Regions from separate parts of the Anaerobacillus sp. 63XJN7_5_ISO-PGPR-S23-430 genome, predicted to be linked through region 3. Evidence: riboswitches for the same ligand, from Rfam matches in the RefSeq annotation. Region 3 holds a riboswitch; each other region holds the start of a gene.

Region 1 (8,091 bases), 2.0 Mb from region 3:
CAGAAAAGGCTGCCCCCTAAATGGCGGATACTTGTGGTATGCAGGGTTTTCAGCTGCCTGCTGCAAAGACTCGATAATATGTGCAGGCGTCGGCTGGTCAGGATTTCCTTGGCCAAGGTTAATAATGTCATATCCCGCCTCTACATAACGGTTCACTTTTCCAGCAAGCTTCGCAAAAAATTGTTCTGGTAAACGTTTAAGTGCATCTGAAGTTTGAAATTGTTTCAAATGGAATCACATCCTGTTAAAATTTTCGAGAAATTCTAATAAGTTATGTTATCTTGGATACACAACCATGTAAAGGTCAATTTCTAAACATGTAAGGAGGACAAATCAATGAAAAACCTTGCCCTGTTGCAATTTGATATTGCTTTTGGCAATCCAGAAAAGAATTTCTCTAAAGTTGAAGAGCTTGTTTCTAAGGCGGTGAGTGACAAACCAGATATCATCGTTTTACCAGAATTGTGGTCCACAGGTTATGATTTATCTCGTCTTGATGAAATTGGAGATACTGATGCAGAAAAGTCGATTGCTTTTCTATCTCGCCTCGCCAAAAAAAACGACGTAAATATTGTCGGGGGCTCCATCGCTAAGCATCATAACGGCGAAGTAACGAACACCATGCTTGTGTTCAATCGAGATGGGCAGCTCGTTCATGAGTATAGCAAAGCGCACCTGTTTCGTTTAATGAATGAAGAGAAATTCCTCGTTTCTGGAAATGAAAAAAGTCATTTTACACTTGAAGAACTCCCATGTGCCGGGTTCATTTGTTATGATATTCGCTTTCCTGAGTGGCTTCGCCTTCATGCAGTTGAAGGTGCCCAAGTATTGTTCGTACCAGCAGAATGGCCAAAGCAACGCACCGATCATTGGCGAGCATTACTTATCAGTCGCGCGATTGAAAATCAGTGCTACGTGATTGCTTGTAATCGTGTCGGGGAAGATCCTGATAATACGTTTGGAGGACACTCATTGATCATTGATCCGTGGGGAACAATTATCGCAGAAGCAGGAGAAGAAGAGGTTATTTTAACAGGTTCTATTGACGAAGAGGAAATGTCATCAATCCGGAGTCGCATTCCTATCTTTGAAGATCGACGTCCAGATATTTATAAATAATATTCAAAATATTATTGACAAACATGTTCCTTTCTATGTAACATACATTTCAAGCGAAAAAATTGTAAAATAATTTCATAAACTTTCTCTTATCAAGAGCAGGCTGAGGGATTTGGCCCTATGACGCCCAGCAACCGACCTATTTTAAAGTCCAGATGAATCGATGACTTAAATGGCACGGTGCTACTTCCAACAGGATGATATTCATTCTGGAAGATAAGAGGTGTGAAGTATCTCTGTCTTCAAGCCTCTTTCTTCGGAAAGAGGCTTTTTTTATGCCGAAATTCCGATCTTCATGCAATACAACAACCATAAATAGTTGAAAGGGGAATTTTACATGGGTATTCAGATCACTTCAGGGTACACACCGTTTACAAGCGAAACAGTTGTGCAATTTTTAGAGCATCACGAGCTTTTGGATCGCACCGCTCCTGTTCATGTAAAGGAAATTGGCGATGGCAATTTAAATTATGTCTTTCATGTTCAACACAAGAAAACAGGACAATCCTGGATCGTCAAACAAGCCTTGCCTTATGCCAAAGTAGTTGGCGAATCCTGGCCGCTTACACTTGATCGGTCCAGAATTGAAAGCGAGGCGCTCAAGCAAGCTCACTCGCTCGTTCCTGACTTTTCTCCAATCGTTTATTTGCATGACTCTGAAAAAGCCGCAACGGTTATGGAAGATTTATCAACGCACACTATTTTACGCAAAGGACTTATTGAAGGACGTATATATCCTGAACTTGCAAGAAACGTCGGTACCTACCTCGCTCATACGCTCTTTTTCACTTCTGACTACGGTCTTGGTTCGGCAAATAAGAAAGAGCTTGCCAAACGGTTTAGTAATCCAGACTTATGTGGCATAACAGAAACCCTCGTATTTTCAGATCCTTTCTATAATGCCGAAAGCAATGCCTTTACAGAAGAGCTTCGAGCAGATGTTGAATCGCTCTGGGAAGATGACGATTTCCTCACTGAAGTGGCCTCCCTCAAACACTCTTTTTTAACAAAAGGAGAAGCTTTGATACATGGGGACTTACATACAGGTAGCCTGTTTGTTACGGAAAGCTCAACCAAAATAATCGATCCAGAATTTGCTTTCTATGGGCCAGCTGGTTTTGATGTCGGTGCTTTTATCGCCAATATTGCGCTTAGTATCCTGTCGCAGGAGGCCCATAGATCAGAAGAAGAGAAAGAAGGATACCTCGCTTATTTATTTGGCGTCACTACCGAGGTTTGGAACGTATTTGAATCTACTTTCCGATCATTATGGGACGACCATCTCTCAGAAGATAATCGTTATTCGAGAGGATACCTAGACGCTCTTCTACAATCTATTTTTGTCGATAGCATTGGATTTTCCGGCTGTAAAATCATCCGAAGAACGATTGGACTTGCTCATGTAGAAGAGATCGAGACGATCAGTGATCCAAGAGTAAAACTCGCTGTGGAAAAAAAGGCGCTTACCCTTGGAAAAAAACTTATTTTAGACCGAAAAAGCATCACTTCGATTGAACAATACATTAAAGCAATCAAGGAGGTCATTTAAATGACTGTTATCTCATCACTCCAGTGGAAAGGTGATCATCTCTTACTCCTCGATCAACGGCATCTTCCACAACAAGAGATCTACCTTAAGCAAACGGCAATCGAGGATGTCTGGAATAGCATTTCTGCCCTTGTGGTCCGCGGAGCACCAGCCATTGGAATCGCCGCAGCGTATGGTCTTGTTCTTTGGAGTCAGCATGTTCAAACAAACGAAGCAACAGCGTTCAAGACAGCGCTAGTCAACCAAGGAAAATATCTTGCCTCCTCTCGTCCCACTGCAGTTAATCTCTCTTGGGCGATCGATCGCATCATCCGAGCTAGCTTTTCCTTACCAACAGTTCAAAAAATGAAAGAAGCGATTCTGCACGAAGCACTTACTATCCATAAAGAGGATGAACTTGTCTGTCAGCGTATTGGAGAACATGGTCTGAAGCTATTAAATGATGGGGATACCATCCTCACACACTGCAATGCAGGTGGGATCGCAACAGCAAAATACGGGACTGCTCTTGCGCCTCTCCATCTGGCAAAGGAAAACGGTCTCTCCATCTCTGCAATTGCGACGGAAACCAGACCAGTTCTACAGGGTGCTCGATTAACCGCATGGGAGCTTGAGCGTGCTGGTATTGACGTTACGCTTATTACAGACAGTATGGTAGCTCACGTATTAAAAACAAAGAAAATCGCTGCAGTAATTGTTGGTGCTGATCGGATTGCTGCAAATGGTGATACAGCTAATAAGATTGGTACGCTCGGCCTTGCCCATATCGCAAAAGCATACAACGTTCCTTTTTATGTTGCTGCACCCATCTCAACAATTGACTACTCGATCCCTGACGGAGAAGCGATTCCGATTGAGGAGCGAGACACGAAAGAAGTCACGCACTATAAAGGTGAACGTGTTGCAGCTGAAAACATTGGTGTATTTAATCCTGCTTTTGATGTGACGCCAAATGAATTACTTAACGGAATCATTACGGAGCACGGTATCGTTCGAACACCGTCTGCTGAAAACCTTGCTCATCTTGCTTTCCCACACGCTAAAAACACGGAGGTACATTCATGAAACGCTTAGGACTTATTTTATCCATTCTTCTTCTCGTCGTGCTTGCAGCTTGTACGAGTGAGCAAGATGCCGTAAGTGCACCAGAAGCAAGCAATACGGAATCAAGTGAGGCAACTACGAACACGGGTGAAGAAACGTCTAAAGTTTCTTCAGACATTCCAAAAGAAGTTCAAAAACCTATCAAAATAGCAGCGATTATGCAAGCATCCCTCGGTACATTTTCTTCCCAGTACGTAAAAGGAGTTGAAGATCAGGTTGAAAAATTTGGCGGAAGCGTTCAAGTTTATAATGCTGATAATGACCTTTCCAAAATGGCTACACACCTTGATACAGCCATCAACCAAAAAGTCGATGCGATCTTAATTGATCATGGCCGAGCAGATGCACTCGAAGCTGGAGTGAAAAAAGCCGTTGATAAAGGCATACCTGTCGTTGTGTTTGATAGCGATATTAACGTGCCAGGTGTAACAGTTATTGATCAAGATGATTATAGTCTTGCATGGAATACATTAAAAACGCTTGCTCAAGATTTAAATGGTGAAGGAAATATTGTCTATGTGTGGGTAGGAGGATTTGCGCCCATGGAGCGACGAAATGCGATTTATGAGGCCTTCCAGGAGCGCTATCCAGAAATCAATGAAATCGCTAAGTTCGGGACCGCGAGTGCTAATACAGCTCTTGATACCCAAACCCAAATGGAAACTATTCTAAAGCAATATCCAAACAAAGGAGATATTGATGCTGTATTTGCCCCATGGGATGAATTTGCGAAAGGCGCTACTCGTGCCATTGAGCAAGCTGGTCGAGAAGAAATCAAAGTTTATGGCATCGACATGAGTGACGAAGATCTCCAAATGATGCAAAAGGATAATAGCCCATGGCTTTCATCTGCCGCTACTGATCCGGCGGAAGTAGGACGTGTTCAAGTACGTTTTGCTTATCAGAAAATTGCTGGAGAAGAAACGCCTGAGATTTTCTCACTTGATCCGCATCTAGTAAAACAATCTGATTTACCAGACGAAACCATTTCAATGAGTGAATTAGGCAATTACGTCGATGACTGGGGCTCTTCTGACGCAGCTATTTCTCCGTGGATGGAGAAATTAACGCAACAGGATGATAGCAAATGAGTGAGTTATACATTCAAAACATTTCTAAATCATTCGGAAATATCCCTGTATTAAAAAACGTCTCCCTAACGATTCGTTCAGGCGAAGTGCACGCCCTGCTCGGTACGAATGGAGCTGGTAAAAGCACGCTTATGAAAATGGTTTGTGGAGACTATGAACGAGACAGCGGTTCTATTTTACTTAACGGAGAACCTCTACCGATTCATACACCTTCCGATGCAAAAAAAGCTGGCATCGGAATGGTTGTACAAGAAGTCGATACGGCTTTGTTTCCTACCCTATCCGTTTCTGAAAATATTTGGGCTGACTCAATGAATAAATCTCCTTTCAAACGCTATTCTTCTAACAAAGAACGGCAACGAACAAGAGATTTACTTAACTCTCTCGGTATTACTTTAACACCTGATAAACTGGCTTGCGAATGCTCGCTGTCAGAGAAACAAATGATCTTAATTGCTCGAGCAATGGCACAGGAGACGCAATATTTGATCCTGGATGAACCAACTGCTCCACTTAGTGTAGAGGAAACAAAGCTATTATTTCATCTTATTAACAAACTGAAGAAGAAAGGCGTGGGGATGATTTACATTTCTCACCGCATGCCAGAAATAGAAGAAATAAGCGACCGTTTTACGATTTTACGAGACGGCAAAGTTCATCTTTCCGCTGAAACAAAAACTGTTTCAGCGGATGAGATCATTTCCAGTATGGTTGGATCAACCCTTAGAAAAAAAGAACCCCGTCAAACAAAGAGCACGAGTCATGCTTTAATGCGGGCTGAGAATCTCTTTATACCCGAAACTGGAAAAACAGTGAATTTCTTATTGAATCATGGAGAAATCATTGGTGTCGCAGGACTTGTAGGTGCAGGAAAATCGGAAACGGCATTAACCCTCTTTGGAGCAACAAAGCATACAAGAGGATGTGTTCACATTAACAACCAAACATACCGCTTTCGCTCTCCAGCTGACGCGATTAAAGCCGGGATTTGTCTTGTACCAGAAGAGCGAAGAAAATCGGGTATTCTACTCGATTTCTCATTATCAGAAAACCTAACGCTCCCTTCTCTACGGCGTCATTCACTCAGAGGATTCCTTAATCGAAAAAAAGAGGAAAATTATTCATCCAGGCAAATAACTCAGCTCGGCATTAAAGCAGCTTCACCTAAAGAACCGATCCATCATCTCAGTGGGGGAAATCAACAGAAAGCAGCTATCGGAAAATGGTTATACGATGATCAGAAAGTATTTCTCTTTGATGAACCAACAAAAGGCATTGATGTGAAAGCCAAAGCAGAAGTGATAGCTCTAATAAAAGAGCTTGCCGATCAAGGGAAAGGGGTTATATATTTTTCCAGCGAAATCGAAGAGCTTCTTGATCTATCAGATAGAATCCTTGTCATGTACGATGGCGAAATTACTGCCACGCTCACAGGTGAAGAGATGACAGAGGAAGCCATTATGCAAGCAGCTACAGGAGGTAGGAAGATTGAAATCAGCAGCTGAACTCGTACAAACACAAAATCAAAGAGGGATCGCCTCACCATTCAAGGATAAAGTGATCAGCTTTTTCGTCAAATATGGTACGTTACTCGTCATCGTTGGACTTATTCTCATCTTCACTATTCTTAACGATCGCTTTCTTACTTACAGTAACTTTGCGGATATCCTTCGCTCCATTTCAATTGTGACACTCGTTGCACTCGGTGTTACCTTTACATTAATTGTTGGAGGTTTTGACTTATCTGTTGGCTCAACCGTTAGTCTCGCTACTGTTGCGAGCGCATCTGCCTTAGTCTGGTATCGGCAAGAACTTCTCGTCGCTCTACTCATTCCTATTCTGATCGGGGTATTGATTGGCTTAATAAATGCCTTCATAACAATTAAAATAAGAATCCCTGATCTTCTTGCAACGCTAGCCGTTATGTATATCGTGAATGGGATTCAACTAACTTATACGAAAGGTTTTTCCATTTACAACAATATGCCTATGAGTGACGGGACAACCGCCCCAGGCAAATTCATTCCATCTTTTCTTTTTATTGGCCAGGGTGAAATCGCGGGCGTTCCTTTTCCAGCGATTTTTATGATTGTTTGCGTCATTCTCGTTCACCTTTTTCTCACTTATACACGAGCGGGAAGATTACTCTACATGACAGGCAGTAATCGAGAAGCTGCAAGATTATCAGGTGTTGCGGTTCAACGATATCGTACGCTCGCCTACGTACTTAGCGGACTGTTTGCCGGAATTGCTGGAATTGTTCTTGCTTCAAGAATTGGAACTGGTCAGGTTTCTGCCGGTGCACCTTTACTTATGGACGGCGTTGCCGCAGCATTGATTGGTTATTCTGTACTTGGTTCCGGAAAACCAAATGCATTCGGTACGTTCATTGGAGCTGTCTTAATTGGAATTCTATTAAATGGGCTAACAATGTTGAATGTTCCTTATTATGCTCAAGATATTATTAAAGGCACGATTCTGATTGGTGCCCTAGCATTCACGTTTTATCAAAACAAACGAGAAATTAAAATGTAAAAAAAGCGATGCCATGTGCATCGCCTTTTTTAATAACTGCCAATCATGAGGCTTAGGTTTCAATTCATTGAAGGAAAACACCCCATTTAACTGATCTACCAATCCGCTGGAGGATTTCCTATAGGAGGACTCGTTTGACCAGAGAAATAATGCTCATGCTTTTCTTTTGATATCGTTTCACCGCTAAACGTATGATAATGACCACCACCAGGTAATGTAATCGGCGGACTAGATCGAACGCTATAACGGTGTTGGTGACCCTGATCCATTACCGTAATCCCTTCAATACGGTGAACATGTTGATCAAACGAAGTCCCATTTACAGGCAAACTAAAACCTATCATACTTAAATGGTGATGATTGTATCGGTTTTCGATGCTCCCACGAAAATAATGAGAGTGAGCTTCAGGTAAAGCAACTCCTTTAGACACACTATTCTCTCCCTTCCTTATAACAGGCATAACACACCTTTATCATAATCCATTCAAATTGATTCAAACTCTCCTTTAGCATGAACTTGATATATGAAATCAAAGGAAAAATGAATCCATGAGCGAATACATTACATAGATGGATTTCTAAATCCAAATCAGAAAGAGGTGACCTATGGCTTCTTCATTTCAAATTTATGGACACCGCGGTTCATCAGGTACGCACCCTGAGAATACACTCCTTTCATTCCAGGCTGCTCAT
Region 2 (8,091 bases), 380 kb from region 3:
GTGCTTTAATATCCACTAATGTTTCTACCCCTTCAATGTTTTGGATCGTCGCCTCTATATCATTCAATTTCTCTTTATCAAATCCATCCGTTAACATGAGTGATGAATCTTTAAAGATATCATAAGCCGTTTTGCATATGATAAGACCTACAATAAAGCCTGTAAGAGGATCTAGCCAATGCATGTTAAAGTGAGCACCAATAATTCCAATAAAAGCACCTAGACTAACGAGAGCATCTGATAAATTGTCTTTAGCTGCAGCCATTAGTCCGAGGCTATTCGTTTTTTTAGCGAGGCGGTAGTTAAAAAGATAAACGCCTCCCATAACGATCATTCCAAAAAAGGCAACCCAGGCAGAGCTAAGTGGAGGAGAGGAGACTTTACCACTGAGTAAGACAGTAGCTGTATGGAAGAGGACTTGTATTCCAATCGCAAACATAACAAATGAGGCGAATAGAGAAGAAACGGTTTCTGCTCGAGAATGGCCATATGGATGGTTCAAGTCTGGTGGCTTAAGAGAGATTTTCATGCCAATTAAAACAGCAATGGATGCCACGATATCTGATGCGTTATTCCATCCGTCTGCTAAGAGGGCTTCTGAACCAAAGAGATACCCTGCGGCTAATTTGATCATTGAAAGTAGTAAGTAAGCTGTTATGCTAAGCCATACACCTCTTAGTGCGCTCATTGTTTTCACCTGTCTTATATAAGAATATGTTCTTCTATATGCTAGCAGATGGTATTTGGTTGGGTCTATAGCAATCATTTTGCAAGTGGTAAGACGTGTAGGAACCCATCATATTTGTGAGTGGTGGCTAACTAGTTTGCCCAATCACAACAAAATAAGCCCCTCTTATGAGGAGCTAGTGTTTAATTAATTTCGGTTCTAACCATTCGACTCCTAAATACATGATTGATGAGAGAATCGCAATCATAAATAAGCTCAGTAAAACCAATGTGAAATTAAATACTTGGAAGCCATAAATAATCATATAACCAAGACCTTGCTTTGAAACGAGAAATTCCCCAACAATAACGCCGACCCACGATAAACCCACATTTACTTTCAAGGTAGAGATAATCGCTGGAAAGGAAGATGGCAGGATTACTTCAAAGAAGATCTGGCGCTTATTACCACCAAATGAGCGAATAACTTTGATGAAGTTTGGTTCAACAGTATGAAATGCGTGGTAGATCACAAGAGTAGTAATAATAACGGAAATAGAAGCACCCATCGTAATAATGGAGATATAACCTGGACCAAGCGCAACTATGATGATCGGGCCAAGAGCTACTTTAGGCATGGAATTCAATACAACAAGATACGGATCTGAGATTCTAGAAGCCTTGCGTGACCACCATAGAATTGCCGCGAACACGGTCCCAAGTACTGTTCCAAGAAGAAATCCTGCAATTGTTTCAAGCAACGTTACACCAGTGTGTAACAGTAATGACCCATCTGTTACTTTAGTTATAAAGAGAGAAGCAATTTTAGAGGGGTAGCTAAATAATAATGGATCGATCCATGTGAACCTTCCTGCTATTTCCCATAAAGTAAGAAATGCAAAGAGAATACACACTTGAAAACCCAATATTTCATTTCTTTCCCTTTTCAATTCTCTTAGATAATGTTGATGCTTTTGTTTAAGTTGGAGATGGTTCAAGAGAATCAAGCTCCTTCCATATCAGCTGGAAATTCTCAGGGAAAGCAGAATCATTCCTAGCTTCAAAAGGAAGTAATTCTTTAAGGGAAGCTGGGACTTGAAAAGTTCTCGCGATTTTCCCGGGACGAGGCGATAAGAGGATGATGCGGTCTGACATCGCAATCGCTTCTCCAATATCATGAGTCACCAGCAAGGCGGTTTTTCGATGCTTCTTTAATGTTTTAAACACGAGGTCTTCGAGTTTTAATTTTGTTTGATAATCAAGTGCAGAGAAAGGCTCATCTAATAACAGTAGATCAGGATCTGTTGCAAGTGTGCGAACGAGAGCTACGCGTTGACGCATTCCACCTGAAAGCTGATCAGGATAGGCCGAGCGGACATCGCTTAACCCCATGCTATCCAATAATTCCAATGTTTGTTCTTTTTTATCCGCTGTCAACTTGTTTAGAAGCTTTAATCCTATAAAACAATTTTCTTCAATTGTTTTCCAAGGAAACAAGTAATCCTGTTGAAGCATATAGCCCATTCGTTCGCCGGGAGATTTTATAATTTTATTTTGTAGAGAAACGCTCCCTTCAGTAGGTTTTACTAATCCTGAAATGATCGACAACAGAGTAGATTTCCCGCATCCACTAGGCCCAAGGAGGGAAACGAATTCTCCTTCTTCAATAGCGAAAGAGAGGTTGGAAATCGCTTCTTTGGCAGCGTTTTTCGTTAAATACACATGTGAAATAGCGTTGAGTTGAAGGAAAGACATTATTTTCCCTCCTATTTTTGCGCTTTTTCGGCATAGCTATTATCTACTAATTTGCTATGATCAACGCGTTTTGGGAGTTCTCCTGCTTCATCCATAATATTTTGTAAGTTATCCCATTCTTCTTGATCCAGTGATGGGTTTGTAGCGAATGAATGCTGGCTTTTGTAACGATCTACTACAGTTGTAATGAGTTCAAGATCGGTATCCTGAAAGAAGGGTTCAATTGACTTTGCAATTTCTGCAGAAGAATGAGTATCTACCCACAGTTGAGCCTCATAAAGTGCTTTTGTAAAACGCTCTGCTACATCAGCATTTTTACTCAAATAACTTTCTTTTGCCATAAATCCTGTATATGGAATTTTCCCTGATTCTTTTCCAAATGAAGCTACAATGTGTCCAACCCCTTGTTCTTCAAAGACACTTGCTGTTGGCTCGAATAACTGAACGTAATCGCCAGTTCCAGAAGCGAATGCGCTTGAAATGTTTGCGAAATCAATATTTTGAATAAGGTCCAAATCGTTTTGTGGATCAATTCCTTTCTGTTTCAGCACGTATTCACCAGCCATTTGTGGCATACCACCTTTACGTTGGCCAAGGAATGTACTTCCCTTCAAATCTTCCCATTCAAAATGATCGACTTTTTCTCTTGATACAAGGAACGTACCGTCTGTTTGTGTAAGTTGAGCAAAGTTTATGACAGGGTCATCAGTGCCTTGTGCATAGACATAAATGGACGTCTCTGATCCTACAAGGGCGACATCAGCTCCGTTAGATAGTAGAGTGGTCATTGTTTTATCTCCGCCCCAAGTAGTCGTTAATTCGACATCAATGCCATGCTTCTCAAAAATACCCTCTGAGAGTGCCACGTATTGTGGTGCATAGAAAATCGAGCGTGTAACCTCAGCTACTCTTACCTGATCGTTTCCACTATTTGTACCACACGCCGAAAGAATAAGAAGAAATACACTTGTGTATATACAAAACGTTATAAACCAGCTTCTTTTCATTATCTATCCTCCACATTTGTCACATGAGGTAGGCTCATGTTTTAGATACTATAGCCTATGTATTTTAAAACAATTGGTGTTTTGAATAGGTAAATTAATGGAGGTAGATAGAAAGAGGAGGATGCGCGAAGTGAAGGTGAATGAGTCTTCAAATAAAAAAAGCACCCGTTAAGGTGCTTTTTTCAATGAGACTAAACATTTGGGCCTGCTTGTTTGATTTCGTCAGCTACATTTGAGAATTTGTCGAAGTTCTTCACAAACTTAGTAGCGAGATCTTTTGCTTTCTCATCATATTTCTCTTGATCTTCCCATGTTTGTTTTGGCTGCAATACTTCTGCTGGAACACCTGGACAATGAGAAGGAATATGCAATCCGAAAATAGGGTCTGTTACTGTTTCGATACGATCAAGTTCTCCATTTAAAGCCGCCTGGATCATCGCTCTAGTATATGAAAGCTTCATGCGCTCTCCGACACCATAACCGCCCCCAGACCATCCGGTATTTACGAGGAAGACTTGAACATCATGCTCCATAATTTTCTCGCCGAGCATTTCTGCATAGCGATGGGCAGGTAATGGCAAGAACGGTGCACCAAAGCATGTAGAGAAAGTGGCTTCTGGTGAAGTGACGCCTCTTTCTGTTCCGGCTAACTTGCTCGTGTAACCTGATAGGAAATGAAACATGGCTTGTTCCTTGGTCAGTTTGCTAATTGGAGGAAGGACGCCAAATGCATCTGCCGTTAAGAAAATAATCGTGTTGGGATGTCCGGCAACGCTAGGAATTGCAATATTAGGTATGGCGTCAATCGGATAGGCAGCGCGAGTATTTTCAGTTAGACTAGTGTTATCGTAGTCAGGTTCACGCGAGCCGTTATCCATCATAACGTTCTCAAGAACCGTTCCAAAGCGAATTGCATCCCAGATTTCAGGTTCTTTTTCTTTTGATAAGTTGATGCACTTAGCGTAGCATCCACCTTCAATATTAAAGACACCATTCATAGACCATCCGTGTTCATCATCACCGATAAGAGATCGATGAGCATCTGCTGAGAGCGTTGTCTTTCCAGTTCCAGATAAACCGAAAAATAGAGCAACATCCCCCTCTTTACCTACGTTAGCAGAGCAGTGCATTGAAAGAATATTTCGCTCTGGTAATAAGTAGTTCATAACGGTGAAAATAGACTTTTTAATTTCTCCAGCATATTCTGTTCCACCAATTAAGACGGTTCGTTTCTCAAAGGAGATAATAATAAATGTTTCTGAATTTGTGCCATCCACTTCTGGATCAGCTTGAAAACCAGGTGCAGAAATGACAGTGAATTCAGCGTCATGTTCTTTTAACTCTGATTCATTCGGACGGATGAACAGCTGGTGGGCGAAAAGGTTATGCCAGGCATATTCATTAATAACCTGAATGGGTAGTCTTGATGACTGGTCAGCACCAGCAAATCCTTTAAACACATAAAGTCCCTTTTTCTCACCGAGATAGTTCAACACCTTTGTGTAAAGGTTTTCAAAACTTTTTTCGGAAATAGGTTGGTTTGTTTCCCAGTTCACTTTGTTCTTTACGGAATCTTCCTTTACAATGAACTTGTCCCCAGGAGAACGTCCTGTATATTTTCCGGTTTCTACGCGAAGAGCTCCTGTAGCTGATAGTTGCCCTTCGTTTTTAAATAGTGAATGTTCAACCAGTTCAGACACTGATAAATTCACATGTGGATTATTCTTATTTAATATCGCATCCAATAACGGTGAGGAGAAGGAAGCTGTTTTCATACGTTAAACCCATCCTTTTTTAAAGATTTCGTTGATTGACTTGTTTAACTCAAAAATAGTATAACACATTCATTCAATTATTCTATACTAATCTATGTATTTTTTGCATAAAAAGTGAAAAATGGGTGAATGACTATTTCTTTAGGTTGAAATCCTGTCGCCATTATATAGGAAGTGATTATTTTATGGCTAAAGGATTAGGGTAGTGGTTCGGTCGCTTCGCCCTTGAATTCGAACACAAAGCCCGTGTTCTTTTCGGAGGGCTCCAGCGCTTGTCGAAGCTAAACGGGCGCTTCCGCTTTTCTTCATTGACACATCCTTTCATGTGCGTTATTATATGTCGAGAATGGATACTCTTATCCCGAGCAGGCGGAGGGACAGGCCCGATGAAGCTCAGCAACCAACTCCTATACAACAGGATTAAGGTGCTAACCTGCAAGACGATAGTCTTGGAAGATAAGAGGCGAAAGGCATGAGATATCAGCTCCTTTTCCCTCTGATTGTAGGGAAGGGCTTTTTTAATGTCGTTGAGATTGATGACGCTATAAAAAAAGGTAAGACGATAAGAAATTGAATTCGTTCTCTCGTTTCGGCACAGGGTAATAGGGAAATGAGTACCGTATCCATTACAACATAATTAGATAGGATCCAATCCTTAAGGAGGTACTTGAGTGAGTAATCGTCGTTTGTTTACTTCTGAGTCAGTAACAGAGGGGCATCCTGATAAAATTTCAGATCAGATTTCCGATGCCATTCTGGATGATATTCTTGCGCATGATCCAAATGCGCGCGTTGCCTGTGAAACTACAGTAACAACTGGTCTTGTTCTAGTTTCCGGTGAAATTACAACATCACACTATGTTGATATTCCGAAAGTGGTTCGTGAGACGATTCAAACGATCGGCTATACACGTGCGAAATACGGATTTGATGCTGAAACATGTGCTGTTCTTTCATCTATTGATGAACAGTCTGCAGACATCGCTGCAGGTGTAAACGTTGCTCTTGAAGCACGTGAAGGTACGATGTCAGATGATGAAATCGATGCAATTGGTGCAGGTGACCAGGGGCTTATGTTTGGTTACGCTTGTAATGAAACAGCGGAATTAATGCCGCTTCCGATTTCTCTTGCGCATAAACTAGCGCGTCGTTTGAGTGAAGTAAGAAAAGAAGAAATTCTTCCTTATCTTCGTCCTGATGGTAAAACACAAGTAACAGTGGAATACGATGAAGCTGGTAAGCCGGTTCGCGTTGATACCATTGTTGTTTCTACACAGCATCATCCTGAAATTTCACTTGAACAAATTCAACGTAACATCAAAGAACACGTTGTGAAGCCGGTTGTTCCTGCTGAATTAATTGATGAAGAAACAAAATACTTCATCAACCCAACAGGACGCTTTGTTATCGGTGGACCGCAGGGTGACGCAGGTTTAACAGGAAGAAAAATCATTGTTGATACTTACGGCGGTTATGCGCGTCACGGTGGCGGTGCTTTCTCAGGTAAGGATGCTACGAAAGTAGACCGTTCTGCGGCATATGCTGCTCGTTATGTTGCTAAGAACCTTGTGGCAGCGGGTCTAACAGATCGTTGTGAAGTTCAACTTGCTTACGCTATTGGGGTTGCTCAGCCAGTATCAATTGCTATTGATACATTTGGCACAGGAAAAGTGTCTGAGGAAAGTCTTGTAGAGCTAGTAAGAGAGAACTTCGATCTTCGTCCAGCAGGCATTATAAAGATGCTTGATCTTAGACGTCCCATTTATAAGCAAACAGCTGCGTATGGACATTTTGGACGTACTGATATTGACCTTCCATGGGAACAAACAGATCGTGCAGAATCCCTTAAACAGGGTGCCGGAATTTAATTAATTTCTAAGAAGCCAAAAATATTTTGGCTTCTTTTTTTTGCTCTATCATCCTTTTTGACATCCGTTATATTGTATTGAATTATCATAAAATAGATGGGTGTTGTGATAAAATGGAAGAAAAAATGGAGGAGTGTAATGTGTGAATACTAGTATATTCGGAGAAACCGTGACCGATGTGAATGAACTAAAAGACATGGCAGGAATACCGAGTAAATTGGCTGCAAACAAAGTCATATCTTTTCTTGATAAACACTGTAAAGAGTTCATATGCCGTACACCATTTATTACGATTGCCACCCAATCAAGTACGGGTGGTGATGTTTCGCCAAGAGGCGATGCACCGGGGTTTATTCAGGTTCTAGATGATCATCATTTATTGATACCGGAAAGACCGGGAAATAAACGAATGGACTCATTGATCAATTTATTAGAAAACCCAAATATCGGTTTGCTGCTGATGATTCCCGGCCGAGAAGAAGCGTTGCGTATTAATGGGAAGGCCTTGATTGTAAAAGATAAAACGCTGCTAGAGCAGTGTGAATATAAGGGGAAAACGCCTTTGTTAAGTATTGGAGTAGAAGTAAAGGAATGCTACATTCATTGTGCCAAAGCCTTTAAACGATCATATCTTTTTGAACCTGAACGATGGCCGAGTACTGAGGGGCTCGCCCCAGCTGCCAGAATGCTATCTGATCATGCAAAAATAGGCGAAGAAAAAGTGATTGAATCGTTGAAAGAAAGTTACACTAAACGTCTTTATTGAACAGAAATCGAGCCCAAACCTTTGTGTATGTTTGGTTGAACAATGGAGCAGTAAATGAGATCATACGTATTTGCTATTTTTCGCATTTCATCTAGCGCGTACAAGTTGTGACCATGTGTTGCGAAGATAGAAGGTGCAGTTAAGCCGATTTCGTTAATCCCAAATACAGTAAGAATCATTTTTTTCTCCTTTCTAAGCATATCGAGCTAATCTTTTAATTCCAATTGTTTTCTCATAATCCTCTACTAATCGTC
Region 3 (8,091 bases):
ATACCAATGATCGATGAGGTGGTAATCTGGGTAAGCGGCACCGGAATCCCAAATAAGGAAGCTCCAATCACAAGTCCAGCGCTCGTACCTGATATAGCACAACCTTCACCAAGTGAAAATTTTGTGATGCGATAACCATTCGTTTCAATGACACGTTTACCAAAAACTAAAGCACCTAAAGCAACAAAAGCTCCCCCAAAAAATGCGCCGTGAGAAAGGGATAAAACTCCCGCTCCAACTAGCGGTCCAATCGCATTTGCGACGTTATTCATTCCCGCTGAAAAGGCTTCTAGAAAACCGGCTACAATTAAAAAAATGGTGAGTGGCTTTTGCCACTTTGAAGTAAGATTGATTCTTTGTTTTAAAAGACCAAAAATTTTCCCAACGCTGAGAGCTGTCGCAAAAGCAATAACCGGTATAACGATCCACAACAACATAATGAACATCACATTCTGAAAGTACAAAGCACGGTAAGCAATACCAACTCCTACCACTGCGCCCACAGTAACTTCACTTGTTGATAATGGAATCCCCATCATATTTGCTAGAAAGAGCGCTGTTGTAGCTGAAATAAAAATAATCAAGATAACCTTTAGACTGAGTACGGAAGAAGGTATAATGCCACTCCCCATTGTTTTAATAACATTACCTCCACCTAATGTGGCACCACCAACAATCCCAATCGCACAAACACTCAGTGCTACGCTTCTTCTTTTAATCGCTCCAGCCCCGTAAGCCACTCCCATCGATGCCGCAGCTCCACTAGCCCCAATATTCATAGCAAAAAAGAGAGCCACTGTAATAACTAGGGTTGTCATGACCGTCACCGATTTGGTGCTGAATCAAAATGCAAGCCGCATTCCGTTTTTTCCTGATTTGCCCATCTCCCAGCTCTAGAATCACTACCTTCCAATACTCTTTCAGTGCATACCGCACATCCTATACTTGGGTACCCTTTATCATGAAGAGGATTGTATGGTAAATCCTTTTCGTACACGTACCTCCAAACATCTTTCCATGTCCAATGAATAAGTGGACAAACCTTAATCGACTGAAACTTATCATCTCTATTGAAATAATTTGTCTTTTGTCTGAGTGGCGACTGCTCTCTCCTTAAACCTGAGATCCATGCACTTACATGATCTAATTCTTCATGCAATGGTATGATTTTCCTCAAGTTGCAGCACTGTCCCGGGTCTCGCTCCCATAGAGCATCCCCTTTACTTAATGCCTGTTCTTCGACCGACTCCTTTGGTTGCTTTAACTTAATATTTAGAGATGGATATTTAGCTTTCACTTTATTAATTAGCTCATAAGTCTCATCAAAATGGAGACCTGTATCCAGAAAAACAATCTTCGCGTTCTGGTTTACCCGGGAAATCAAATCAATTAGAACGACACCCTCAACACCGAAACTACAAGCATATACAATATCATCTTGGTATATTTGATACGCCCACTCCAGAACTTCAAGAGCCCCTTTCGTTTCTGATTCAACGTCGAATTCAGGTTCCTTACCCGACCAATTATTATAGAACCAATTCATTTCTAACCCTCCCAATTCCGATCAAGGAAATATATTTAAAAGTTTAAAAAAAGAGGCGGTTCTAACCTTTAGGGTTAGAACCGCCTCTAGTTTCTCTAGTCAGCGCCAATATTAAAGTCGTTCTTTTTCTTTTCTTTCAAGTTGAACAACTTTCCCATCTTGAACAACAAGCGTAATTGACCCAAATTTTAACGAACTTAGCATTCGTTCTATACGTACAGCAACGTCTGAAAAATTCTGGTCTTTCGTTCCCATCATGCAACCTCCCTTAGTCGTAATAATCATGAGGAGAAGCTTATAAATGAAAAAAGCCTTCCCAAATTGGAAAGACAGATCAGGTTACCTTAATTCACCTTATCTTCCAAAATGGACTCCATTTTGCTGGAAGTAGCACCTTGCCAATCAGGCAGGTTGCTGGACGTCAACGGGCCAGTCCCTCGGTCTCTCTTGATAAGTTATTTTCTAAATCTTAACTATTATCTAACAATATGTCAACCCTAGTTTAGAGATCGGGATAAAGGGATTAGAAAAGAATATGAAAAAAACCCCGAATCTATGACTCGGGGACCATTTTTAGATTGGATGACGTTTACTTTCTTCTTTTTTCTCTTCTATTAAGATACGCGTACCATCTACAGACGTAATAACTACTGCCGTATCCTTGTCGATCCAACTTCCAACAGAAATGGCGCTGTACTTTTTCTCATTGACTTGTATTGTTCCACTTGGTCGAAATGGAGTAATTGTCATAGCCGATTCTCCAACTAAATTCTTATACTCAGCGTTCATGGAATTATACCCCATTTCACTGCTTAACCGATCCTTTAACGTCATTTTCGTCCACATAGAACGTGCGGGGAAAACACGCAAAAACAGGAATGAAGCAGCCGTACCAATTAAAAAACCACTAGAAACGAGAAGGCCATAAAGGAAAGTCGGAGAAGGAATGGCTACGGCTGTAACCATCATAATTAATCCAATCAAACCAAATGTACCATCATTGAGTAATTTCCCATCAAGAATAACTAAGCCTAAACCAACAGCAAACACAAGTCCCATCCAGAGAATTGATGATAAAGAAGTAAGATGGAAACTAAAATAAAATGTGAGCAATAGTATTCCGATCAATCCAAAAATACCTTTTACACGGACAAGTAACTCAGCAAACAAGAATAGCACGCTAAGTAAAACGATAAGAAAGCCAACTGCTGGCAAAGATAGAATCTCCATCCTCGCTCCCTCCTTTTCCTTCTTCTCTTATACGTTCAAAAGGGAAGAAAGTTTCAGTCACTTGTCACCTTACGATTGAAATACCCCTTTTATTCCATCAATAATCGCAATAAAGAAATCAATGATTTTTTGAATAAATGACTGTGTCTCGTCTTTATTTAAAAACTCGTCCAGGTTTTCTCTCGCGTTCTGCAACTGACTCTTCATTTGATCCCAATCAATATCAAGATTTTTCATTCGATTAAACAGTGCAACAAGACCATCCAACTCATCTTGAGTCAATTCAATACCTGAATCGTTAGCAATTTGTTTAATAACTGTTCTTAAATCATCTTCCGTCTCAGGTGGGTTTGTAGCAATTTCATCCTTAATCTTAGTCATTAGCTCTGTTGCTTTATCTGCGCCAATACTATCGCTCAATTTTGCAGTAGTGACAAGCTCTTCATTTGCTACTTGTTTTTGCTCCTCAGGTATCACTTCATCTGTGCTTAACTCATAAGCTTTGATTAAACCAGTTAATGCAGCCGTACCTGAAACCTCCATTGGTGCTGTCACATAAACATCAGCATCTTTTACTCCAGCTGTTATTAAAGCATTTGCGTACATTTCATCTGTTACCCAATTAATATTTTTTGTGTCAACGCTTAAACCAGCATCTTTTTCACCAATGGTTATGGAAGAAGAAGATAAGGCGCGGGTACCGATTAGCGCTTTACTTATATAATTCCCAAGATATTTATGCTCTTCTTCATTTGATACCGTTACCGTCATTGCATTTTCCGGAGCTTCCATTTCATCAACTAGCTTCTGTTTTTGCTCTTCAGATAGATCTTCACCAAGTGTAACGATGACATCCCCGACGCTCGCATCCGCTTGTGCCACCATAGGAATAATAGACATCATTAACACCATCGACAATAAAAACGGCAATCCTTTTTTAAGCATGTTTTTTGTCTCCTTTTAACGTGATGCTCTAATGAAGAGTAACTCAGTTAATCTCCCCATCTCTTAGTATTCTACTCGACACTCGATCGAAAGAAAAGATAATTCACTAGGAAATCTGTCATATCATGGAAGGACAAGCATATCGTAGTACAAAGGAAATCATTCTGAAGGAGTTGCGAGAGATGCGAAAACTATTGTTAAGTTCCCTATTTCTGCTTGTCCTTCATACAACTTATTATGATTTAACAACAGGAACTCTTACAAATAACAGAGCTATTTCAGAAGTATCAGAAGCAGTCGAAGTGGGGTCACCTGAAAAAAACTCTCCCTATGTGGTTTATAAAATAAATGCTGGCGATACTGTTCTTTCTTTAGTAGAAAAAGCGAACGGCTCAATACCGGTTCCGATTGAAACGGTCGTTCACGATTTTGAAACATTAAATAAAATTCATCCAACTCTTATACAAATTGGGAAAGAATATAGGATACCAACTTATGACCAAACATCTGCTCAATGATTATTTCTTGTCAATAGCTCTCTAAAGTTGCTACAATGGGATAGTATTACAGATGAGTCTTATTCCCTACAAGGGAGTATATAAAAGCGATCTAAATCATGAGGTAAGCAATCCTACATGTAAAAGGAGCGATTTTCGCATGAATGAAATTACCCACCGTAGTCAAACTAGACCTGTTAAAGTAGGTCCTTTAACAATAGGCGGTAACGATGAAGTTATTATTCAAAGTATGACAACAACCAAAACTCACGATGTGGAAGCAACAGTTGCTGAAATCAATCGTCTTGAAGAAGCTGGTTGTCAGATTGTACGAGTAGCTTGTCCAGATGACAGGGCAGCAGATGCAATCCCTGAAATCAAAAAGAGGATTAATATCCCTCTTGTCGTTGATATTCACTTTAATTATAAGCTAGCACTAAAAGCCATTGAAGGTGGAGCAGACAAGATACGTATTAACCCTGGTAATATTGGACGTCGCGAAAAAGTGGAAGCTGTCGTAAAAGCAGCCAAAGCAAAAGGCATTCCGATTCGCATTGGCGTTAATGCTGGTTCACTTGAGCGAAAAATCCTTGAAAAATACGGCTATCCTACAGCTGAGGGAATGCTAGAAAGTGCCCTCCACCATATCAAAATTCTTGAAGACCTTGATTTCTACGATATCATCGTCTCCATGAAAGCTTCCGATGTTAACCTTGCAACTGAAGCATATGAACTGGCAGCACGTTCTTTTAATTACCCACTGCATCTCGGAATTACAGAGTCAGGCACTCTATTTGCAGGTACAGTTAAAAGCGCAGCCGGTCTTGGTGTTATTCTTTCAAAAGGAATCGGAAATACGGCACGTATTTCTCTTAGTGCGGATCCGGTTGAAGAAGTAAAAGTAGCTAGAGAGCTTCTTAAATCATTTGGACTTGCAGCGAATGCAGCCACATTAATTTCTTGTCCAACTTGTGGTCGTATCGAAATTGACCTTATTTCAATCGCAAATGAAGTCGAAGAGTACATTTCAACAATCAAAGCACCTATTAAAGTAGCCGTGCTTGGATGCGCAGTGAACGGTCCAGGTGAAGCGCGTGAAGCTGATATCGGTATTGCAGGTGCACGTGGTGAAGGTCTCCTCTTCCGACATGGTGAAATTATCCGTAAAGTTCCTGAGGAAACCATGGTAGAAGAGTTGAAAAAAGAAGTCGACAAAATAGCAGAAGAACATTACAAGAAAATGGCAGAAGAAAAAGAGAAAGCTGAAGCTAACTCTTAATTCTTTTTCTTGATCAAAGAAGAAAAGCCAGGCACTTTAAAAGTGCCTGGCTTTTCTATTAAGGTTTTCAACTAAAAGAACGGTGCGAAGAATAAGCTGATGATCATTGAAGCGGCACCAACACCAATCGCCCATGATCCGAGCGTTGTTAGTCCCTTTCTCCTAGCAACAAATCCTACGACGATTCCCGCTGCTCCAAGAATGACGGGAAGTATAAACAAGGAAATAACCGATAAAGCAAGAGCAGCTACACCCACTCCCACTCCTGTTCGATCCTGTTCTTGTCTTTTAGCTTCAAAGTGTTCATGATGCTCCTCAGCAGTTGGACGTTCATTTTCAGGCGACTGTAAATAAGGACGGTCTAATACACCAGGGGCTACTTCAGCTGCAGCTTCCTCAAGATATTCCTCTTCCGATTCGCTGCGAACTTCGCGCTCCTCGATAAAGTCCAGATCGTCATCATGTCTGTCTTCTGTCATATACATCCCTCACTTTACCTTGTTGTGGAGCATGATTAGTATTTGTCAGTGAGTGTAAGAATATGTTCGTTCAATCAGTAAGATAATCCCAATTCCTTCTTATTGCCTTTCTTTTCTATGATATGATGAAAAGAGAGCAAATCAAAAAGGAGTTTTATTATGACGATCAAAAGACTAGGACTTGATATTGATGGAACTGTAACAAGTCCTAAAACCTTTCTTCCTTATTTAAATTCTTCATTTAATAAACAATTATCCTTACATGATATTACACAGTACAATCTTGCTAACCTTCTCGGCATTCCTCAAAAAGAGTTTTTTGAGTGGTTAAAAATAAATGAAGAGAAAATTTACGCAAATGCCCTTATCGCAGATCAAGCTCATCCTATACTAGAAGAATGGAAAGTGGATTATGAACTTTTCTACATTAGTGCAAGAGGGGATCATTTACTCAACACAACAAAAGACTGGTTTACATCAAATGCCGTCCCTTATCATCACATCGAACTTATTGGAAAACATGATAAAATTGATTCCATTAAAGAACATAGCGTTGACGTTTTTTTTGAGGATAAATACGATAATGCATGTGCGATTGCAGAGGAATGTGAGATCCCAGTGATCCTTTTTGACACTCCATACAACCAGGGAACAGTGCCTTCTAATGTATCTCGATTGGAAACCTGGCCAGAAGCTCAACAGTGGCTTAAGCACCATAATAAAAGCGGAAGAGCATAACTATGCTCTTCCGCTTTTAGGCATATGCCTGACATGCACCACAACGACCGTACACTTCAAATTTATGTCCTGTTACTTCAAACTCAGAGTCCCCTACTGGGATGTTCTCCATTGGACATGATTCTATTTGGCGAGTTTTACCGCAATCCAGACAAATGAGATGATGATGATGCGTATTCGTTGAACAGCTAAGACGATAGCGCTTTTCACCGTTCCATTCTGTCTCCTCTAATATCGTTAAATCCGCAAACAGAGTTAAATTTCTGTAAATCGTATCAACACTCATCCCGGGATAGCTTTCTTGCATATGGTTCAGCACATCTCTTGCTGAAAGATACCTCTTTTCTTTGGCGAAAAGAGTGACGAGATCCTCCCGTTTTTCAGTGTATTTATAACCTTCATCCTTTAAAATACGCAATGCTGTAGAGACATTCATATATCCACCTCATTATGTTAAGATTTCCACTGTTTTAATCTTTTGAATAGAAGAACGAACAACAAGATCAACGCTGATAGAATAACAATTGTTCCACCAGGGGCAATATCTAGATAATATGCCAGAACCAGTCCACCAAGCACCGCAACTTCTCCCAAAATAATGGAGTATGCGATTGTTTGCTTAAATCCTCTAGCAATTCGAATACTTGCAGCAACAGGAAGCGTCATAAGCGCCGAAACGAGTAGTACACCTACAATCTGCATCGAAACGGCAATCACGAACGCGACAAGTAAAATAAAAATGAAATGAATCCACTTTCCTCTAACGCCTGATACGATTGCTTGCTCTTCATCGAATGAGAGAAAAAATAGTTCTTTGTATAATAAAATCACAACAAGTACGACAATAATCGTTATCACTGCCACAGCCATTAAGTCACTTCGACTAATGGCAATGACGCTTCCGAATAAATAATTAAATAGATCAGAATTGAATCCATCTGCTAATGATAAGAATACGACCCCAAGTCCAATCCCCCCAGATAAAGTAATGGGGATCGCTAGCTCTTCAAAATGCTTGTACACTTTTCGCAGTTGCTCAATAAATAACGAACCCGCTGCTGAAAATCCCATTCCCATATAAACAGGATTAACGCCCTGCCAGAATGTAAAATACTTACCTAGAAGTAAACTAGCAGCTATTCCTGCCAAAGTAATATGTGATAAAGCATCCGCTATTAACGCCTGTCTTCTAACAACAATAAACACTCCAAGTAGCGGCGCAATAATTCCAATTAATATGCCAGCCAAAAAAGCGTTTTGCAAAAACTCAAATTTCCATAAAGCTTCTATCATTTTCTAAATGCCTCCGTGATCATGGTCGTGACTTAGAACGTGAACATGATGGCCATAAAATCCAGATAGTTCACGATCATTAAA

The links. A riboswitch is a leader RNA that binds a small molecule or an ion and turns the genes downstream of it on or off. The one in region 3 is predicted to bind S-adenosylmethionine.
Region 1: another riboswitch for S-adenosylmethionine. It lies ahead of mtnK (S-methyl-5-thioribose kinase); the one in region 3 lies ahead of AC0VYJ_RS14545 (YezD family protein).
Region 2: another riboswitch for S-adenosylmethionine. It lies ahead of metK (methionine adenosyltransferase); the one in region 3 lies ahead of AC0VYJ_RS14545 (YezD family protein).

What each region holds. Positions count from the first base shown of each region.
Region 1 is NZ_CM149686.1:754,712-762,802, reverse strand. It holds gene AC0VYJ_RS04150 (aminotransferase class I/II-fold pyridoxal phosphate-dependent enzyme) at 1-228, opposite strand, end outside; gene AC0VYJ_RS04145 (carbon-nitrogen family hydrolase) at 337-1,119, shown strand; SAM riboswitch class I at 1,206-1,342, shown strand; gene mtnK (S-methyl-5-thioribose kinase) at 1,457-2,668, shown strand; gene mtnA (S-methyl-5-thioribose-1-phosphate isomerase) at 2,669-3,733, shown strand; gene AC0VYJ_RS04130 (sugar ABC transporter substrate-binding protein) at 3,730-4,863, shown strand; gene AC0VYJ_RS04125 (sugar ABC transporter ATP-binding protein) at 4,860-6,368, shown strand; gene AC0VYJ_RS04120 (ABC transporter permease) at 6,424-7,398, shown strand; gene AC0VYJ_RS04115 (YmaF family protein) at 7,494-7,829, opposite strand; gene AC0VYJ_RS04110 (glycerophosphodiester phosphodiesterase) at 8,005-8,091, shown strand, end outside.
Region 2 is NZ_CM149686.1:3,129,792-3,137,882, reverse strand. It holds gene AC0VYJ_RS16495 (cation diffusion facilitator family transporter) at 1-688, opposite strand, end outside; gene AC0VYJ_RS16490 (ABC transporter permease) at 864-1,664, opposite strand; gene AC0VYJ_RS16485 (ABC transporter ATP-binding protein) at 1,645-2,421, opposite strand; gene AC0VYJ_RS16480 (ABC transporter substrate-binding protein) at 2,433-3,428, opposite strand; gene pckA (phosphoenolpyruvate carboxykinase (ATP)) at 3,620-5,203, opposite strand; SAM riboswitch class I at 5,557-5,666, shown strand; gene metK (methionine adenosyltransferase) at 5,875-7,071, shown strand; gene AC0VYJ_RS16465 (MSMEG_1061 family FMN-dependent PPOX-type flavoprotein) at 7,214-7,837, shown strand; gene AC0VYJ_RS16460 (hypothetical protein) at 7,831-8,016, opposite strand; gene AC0VYJ_RS16455 (glycosyltransferase family 4 protein) at 8,030-8,091, opposite strand, start outside.
Region 3 is NZ_CM149686.1:2,751,328-2,759,418, forward strand. It holds gene AC0VYJ_RS14535 (inorganic phosphate transporter) at 1-818, opposite strand, end outside; gene AC0VYJ_RS14540 (phosphoadenylyl-sulfate reductase) at 824-1,546, opposite strand; gene AC0VYJ_RS14545 (YezD family protein) at 1,658-1,801, opposite strand; SAM riboswitch class I at 1,898-2,003, opposite strand; gene AC0VYJ_RS14550 (NfeD family protein) at 2,120-2,776, opposite strand; gene AC0VYJ_RS14555 (DUF1002 domain-containing protein) at 2,846-3,721, opposite strand; gene AC0VYJ_RS14560 (hypothetical protein) at 3,904-4,239, shown strand; gene ispG (flavodoxin-dependent (E)-4-hydroxy-3-methylbut-2-enyl-diphosphate synthase) at 4,379-5,497, shown strand; gene AC0VYJ_RS14570 (hypothetical protein) at 5,569-5,976, opposite strand; gene AC0VYJ_RS14575 (hypothetical protein) at 6,136-6,714, shown strand; gene AC0VYJ_RS14580 (Fur family transcriptional regulator) at 6,731-7,150, opposite strand; gene AC0VYJ_RS14585 (metal ABC transporter permease) at 7,168-8,007, opposite strand; gene AC0VYJ_RS14590 (metal ABC transporter ATP-binding protein) at 8,011-8,091, opposite strand, start outside.